Regions from separate parts of the Clostridium sp. CM037 genome, predicted to be linked through region 2. Evidence: riboswitches for the same ligand, from Rfam matches in the RefSeq annotation. Region 2 holds a riboswitch; the other holds the start of a gene.
What was found. A riboswitch is a leader RNA that binds a small molecule or an ion and turns the genes downstream of it on or off. The one in region 2 is predicted to bind cobalamin.

Region 1 (3,218 bases), 1.1 Mb from region 2:
GTCTGTAGTATAAAAAGCAAACCATAAGGACATAATTTAGAAGCAATTACTCTGAAGGGAATGATGACCTTATGGTATTCAATAAAGTAGAAATATGTGGTGTAGATACTTCAAAATTACCCGTACTAAAAGAAAAGGAAATGAAAGAGCTACTATTTAGGATACAAAATGGTGAGTATGAGTGTAGAGAAAAATTTATTAAAGGAAATTTAAGATTGGTTTTAAGTGTGATAAAGCACTTTAATAATCGAGGAGAAAACGTAGATGATTTATTTCAAGTAGGCTGTATTGGTTTAATGAAGTCCATTGATAATTTTGATCTAAGTCTAAATGTTAGATTTTCAACATATGCAGTTCCTATGATTATTGGGGAAATAAGAAGATATTTAAGAGATAATAACTCAATAAGAGTTAGTAGATCATTAAGGGATATTGCATATAAAGCATTACAAGTTAGGGACAGATTGGTGAATCAAGACAATAAAGAGCCTACTGTAGCTGAAATAGCAAAAGAATTAGAATTACCAAGGGAAGATGTAGTGTTTGCTTTAGATGCTATACAAAATCCTGTATCTTTATTTGAACCTATTTATCACGCTGGTGGAGATGAAATTTATGTAATGGATCAAATAAGTGACACCAAAAATTTAGATGATAATTGGCTTGAAAATATATCGATTAAAGAGGCAATGAAAAAATTAAATGTTAGAGAAAAGTTAATCTTAAATTTAAGGTTCTTCGATGGAAGAACTCAAATGGAAGTAGCAGGTGAAATAGGTATATCCCAAGCTCAAGTTTCTAGACTGGAAAAAACTGCATTAAAGCACATGAGAAAGTACGTATAGGGTCCCCTAGTGGGTCCCTTTTTTTACTGTAGCATTAATTTGAGAAAATAGTATAATGTATTATTTTGTGAAAATTTGAAAAATATTATCTTTTTACAACTAAAGTAGTTGATTTTTTGTAATAATAAGGCTACTATATAATGAGTACATGTGTGAAAGAACTATAAAAATTAAATAATAAAATATAGGTTTAAATTAATTAAAAGGGAATCAGGTTAAAATCCTGAACTATCTCGTAGCTGTAATAGATGAATTTAAGTGCATTATGCCACTCGAAAACGGGGAAGGCGCGCTTAAATAATGATTCTTGAGTCAGAATACCGGCCCATATTTTCGCACTACAAACTCTACGAGTGATAGAGAGGGCTTTATAATGAAAATTTGTTTGTTGATTTTATATGATTAAGCATATTTTTGAATCGTTTCCTTCTAACGCTTTAGTTAGAAGGCTTTTTGTTTTGTAGACAGGCCTATACTACAAATTGTCAAAACGAACCTAAACATCATTAGGTAGAATATCATCGTTTTCGCCGGGTGCTTCAATGCGATTATAGTTACATTATCTGGCCTTAGATTTTTAAATCAGATTGTAGGTGTAATTGTTTACTATGCTTCATCTATTTTTATTATTCTAAAATCTCCCAGAATGCTGCCATGGGGTGAAAATTCAAAGGAGATGTGAAATGGGAAAAATTATTATTTTATGTGCCATTTTTCTAATGGTGGGCTTTTTCTTCAAATGGAAAAAAGGGGATGGGACACATCATCATCATCACCATGGAACCGGACATAAACACGGCGAAGGGTTTTCAATTGATTTTTATGCTTATACCTCTAAAATCAGACACTGGAATGCTACTTTTAAAGTATCTCTTTCTGTTGTGATACTGATTCTTTGCATTGTATTGGAAAATCCCTATGTATCCGTTGTGGTCATTATTGCAATGGGCTATCTGACCATTGTAAAAGGAGATCTTCCAGTAAACGAATACTTGTCAATACTGGCGATTCCAATCATCTTTATCCTCCTTGGCACTTTTACAATTGCTATTGATTTTTCAAAGCAGCCAATGGGGCAGTATAACCTGTATCTTGGCTTCTGCTATGTGTTTACTTCTCAGGCAAAGCTTAAGGAAGTGGCATTTTTGATTCTGAAAGTTTTTGCAGCTATCAGTGCCCTACAAATGATGACACTGTCAACTCCGTCCTCCGAGATTATATATGTGCTTCGAAAGGCACATGTTCCAAAGCTTATTGTAGAGCTGATGAACCTCATTTACCGTTATATTTTCATTTTAATGGATGTCTATACTAAAATGAAAAATTCCGCAGAATCCCGTCAGGGCTACTGTGATTTTAAGACTTCATGCTATACATTTGGAAGCATTGCAAGCAATATGCTGGTTATTTCGTTGAAAAAGGCAAACGATTATTATGATGCAATGGAGGCCAGATGCTATGATGGGGATCTTATATTTTTGGAGGAAGATAAAAAGGTAGAGACAATACAGATTGCCTCTGCGGTAGCATTTATAAGTTTTTTGATTCTGATATGGGGCGTTACAAGATAGAAAGGAGCGATTATGGGGAAATCAATATTGAAGGTCGAAGATCTATACTACGTCTACGGAAATGGCAAGTCTGCATTGGACGGCGTAAGTGTGGATATCAATGAAGGTGAGAAAATCGCTGTTATTGGTTCTAATGGATCCGGAAAATCTACATTTTTCTTGAACATAAACGGTGTATTTACACCTGAACAGGGAAAAATAATTTACCGGGGTACTGTCGTTAATAAGAAGAATTTAAAAGGACTTAGAAAAAATATCGGGATTGTTTTTCAAGATGCGGACAATCAAATAATCGCATCTACAGTTAGGGCAGAAGTTGGATTCGGGCCAATGAATTTAAAGCTTCCAAGAGAGGAAGTACTCAAGCGAGTTGAGGAAGCACTGGCATACATGAACATATCAGATTTCAAGGATCGTCCGCCACACTATTTGAGTGGCGGTGAAAAGAAGCGAGTCACCATTGCGGGCATAATTGCTATGAAATCAGAAATCATTATCTTTGATGAACCGACTGCATCACTTGATCCTTTAAATGTACTGATACTAGAAGAAGTTTTGGATAAGCTTGGTTCGGAGGGCAAGACAATGCTCATTTCCACCCATGATGTAGATTTCGCATATCGATGGGCGGAGCGAGTCCTTGTATTCTGCCAAGGAAAAATTATCGCAGATGGAACACCATTAGAAATTTTCCAAAACACAGAAATTTTAAAACAAGCAAATCTAAAACAGCCAACCGTGATGGAGATATATGAATTGCTTGTAGAAAAACATCTGCTGGAAGATACTAGTGCCTATCCGA
Region 2 (3,218 bases):
AACCCATTACATTTATTAAAAATAAGGATGCTAATATATCGCAGATGGCTAAGATACTAGATGTTGATGCTTCGGTTATAGAAAATAAACTAAAGGATAATGAAAATTCTGATCAATTTATACCGATTATTAACATACTACGCACTGAAAAAGTAAAAATAGATGGAGTTATGAAGCTTGACGGGGTAATCCAGAACAAGCCTAAAGGTAGAGTATATCCAGGTGGGGAAGCTTTGGGGTCGCTTATAGGATACATAAAGCCGATAACCGCTGAGGAACTACAAAAGAATTCTAGTAAAGGGTATAACTCATTTAGTTTAATAGGAAAGGCAGGTCTTGAACAGGTTTATGAAGACAAGCTTAAGGGTGAAAATGGGGCAACAATATATATATCAAAACAAAATAATAACAATAAGGTTGTAATTCTTAAAAAAGAATCAAAAGCAGGTGAAAATATAACATTATCAGTAGATAGTGAACTACAGAAGAAAATATATGAAGGGATGAATAAAGAGCCGGGAGCCAGTGCAGCAATAAATCCAAAAACTGGAGAGGTATTGGCTTTAGTAAGTTCCCCGTCATATGATTCAAATGCAATTACTACTTATGTTTCTAATACCCAAAAGGCAGAATGGGAAAAAACAGGGGATCCATTTAAAAATAGATTTAAGGCTGTATATTCTCCAGGGTCTACATTTAAACTGATAACGGCTGCAGTTGGGTTAGAGCAAGGGAAGATAAAACCTAGTGAACTTATTAACATACCGGGAAACGAATGGCAACCAGATAAATCATGGGGACTCAATAAGGTTACTAGGGTTGGTGAACCGAGAGAGTCAGTGAATTTACAGGATGCATTTGTATACTCTGATAACATATATTTCGCAAAGGCAGCTCTTAATATAGGTAAAGAGGAATTTATAAAAGGATGCAACAATTTTGGAATAGGTCAAAAACTTCCAATAGATTATCCAATAGCAAATTCACAAGTAGCCAATGGTAACAACATTAAGAATGATGTAGCATTAGCAGATACTGGTTATGGTCAAGGGGAGGTCCTTATGAGCCCACTTCACCTTGCACTATCGTATAGCGCAGTTGTTAACGATGGAAATATTATGTCTCCAACTTTAGAAAGTTTGAATGAAAAGGTAAAGGCTAAGGTATGGAAAGCTAATGCAATTTCCGCGGATAATATAAAATTTGTAAAAGATGGTCTCACTGGAGTTATCGATAACCCAAATGGTACAGGTCATGCGGCAAAAGTTGATGGGCAAGCTCTCGCGGGTAAAACTGGAACAGCGGAACTTAAGAAAGATGACAAGGATAAAGCTGCAGAAGAAAATGGATGGTTTATATGTATGGATACAGCGAGTCCTAAAATAGTAGTATCAATGTTAATGGAAAACGTTAAAGAGAAAGGTGGAAGTCACCATGTGGTACCTATTGTAAAAGGAGTAATGGAATATTACTTAAATAAAACACTGAAATAGCGTTAGAAAGTAGGTAGAATGATTTACATTGCTTTAATATTTTTTTGATGTTACAATAAAAATAGTCAACTTAATAAAAATTAAATATTGTTTTAGGTGCCCTGTAACAGGGGTTAAAAGGGAAAGTGATTATAAAACCACTGCAGCCCACCGCTACTGTATTAGAGGATGAAATCCAAAGAACCATTGGGAAACTGAGAAGGTTGGAGAGTAAGATGATGCTAAAGCCAGTAAACCTGCCTATTGCTTGAAATTTTAGTCTTCGGAGGGAGGATGAAAAATGCATGATTTAACAATAATATTGGGTTATCCAATATGTGAAAAATTTAATTGCATTATTCCACATCCTTGAGATGTGGTTTTTTTATTATATAGGAAACAGCTTGCGGAAACCGCTGTGGATAACATTCTAGCTAAAAAATAGATAGAAAAAATCAGATAAATATGAGATGATTAAATCATGAAAATAAATAAGATTACTATAAAACAAATATTTGAAGATAATTATCCAGAGTTTTGGAAATTGAATAAAGAAAAGTATCCTGAAAAGATGAGAGAACATATGAATATCGAAGTAATGAAAATGATAGGATGTGGAGATATTTCATTAGGTTTTGTTGCGTATATATGCTTAAAATGTTTAGAAGTATTTAAAATAGGGTTTACATGCAAAAGTAGATTTTGCAGTAAATGTGGGAAAAAGTACATAAGTGAATGGGTAGAAAAACAAGTAAACAAGATTTTAGATGTACCGCATAGACATTGTGTATTCACAATACCAGCTGAATATAGGAATTATTTTTACTGGAATAGGGAGTGCTTAAAAGATTTACAAGACATGGTATATGAGGCTATAAACGAGTTTGCGAATGGTGTAAACTATAAAAATAGAGAAGAGTATCAGAAAAAGAAAAGGGGTAAAAAAGGAGGAGTACTTTGGCAAAGTGGAATGATAGGAGTAGTGCATACATTTGGAAGGAATGTAGGTTTTAATCCACATGTCCATGCATTGGTTCCAGAAATAAAAACAAAAGGCAATGAAGTTAAGGAGATGGAATACCTTGACTACAAATATTTCAGAAAAGTTTGGCAGTTTAAATTAATAAATTATATGATAAGTAAAAAGCCAGAGAAGAACGCAGAATACTTAAAAATGTTTAAAGATTATCCTGATGGATTCTATATAAATGCAAAATCAAGAATGAAAAGTGCAAGAGGTGCAGCAAGATATATAGGCAGATACTTAGCAAGGCCTGCGATAGCAGAATATAGAATACTTAGTTATGATGAGAAAAATGTAACGTTTTGGTATAAGAGTCATGAAACCAATGAGAGAGTAGAAGAAACAGTTACAGCGCAAGTATTCGTAGGTAGATTATTAATGCATATTACCCCTAAATATTTCAAGATGGTTAGACTATACGGAGTATATTCAGGCAGTATAAGTGTAAAAGTTCGGAAGTGTTTTGGTCTTTTGCAATACATAAAAAGTGGTCTTAAGGCAATTCAGTTCACACTAAAAATAAATTGGAAAAAGGAAACAAGAAAAATGACTTATAGAGAATTAATGATTATTAATTTTTCCAAAGATCCGAGAAAGTGTTTAAAATGCGGCCAGCTAATGGAATTGTGGCAAATATGGCATAGAAAGTATGGGTATATATATGATATGGGAACGTATTAAAAGAATTTTTAAAGGTAAAGTGAATGAGGATAGCATACCAT

Region 1: another riboswitch for cobalamin. It lies ahead of cbiQ (cobalt ECF transporter T component CbiQ); the one in region 2 lies ahead of ACWJKP_RS13005 (IS91 family transposase).

What each region holds. Positions count from the first base shown of each region.
Region 1 is NZ_CM143650.1:3,767,500-3,770,717, reverse strand. It holds gene sigG (RNA polymerase sporulation sigma factor SigG) at 72-845, shown strand; cobalamin riboswitch at 1,015-1,188, shown strand; gene cbiQ (cobalt ECF transporter T component CbiQ) at 1,565-2,416, shown strand; gene ACWJKP_RS18070 (energy-coupling factor ABC transporter ATP-binding protein) at 2,429-3,218, shown strand, end outside.
Region 2 is NZ_CM143650.1:2,673,303-2,676,520, reverse strand. It holds gene ACWJKP_RS13015 (penicillin-binding transpeptidase domain-containing protein) at 1-1,493, shown strand, start outside; partial or broken gene ACWJKP_RS13010 (hypothetical protein) at 1,549-1,611, shown strand; cobalamin riboswitch at 1,571-1,751, shown strand; gene ACWJKP_RS13005 (IS91 family transposase) at 1,954-3,177, shown strand; gene ACWJKP_RS13000 (hypothetical protein) at 3,158-3,218, shown strand, end outside.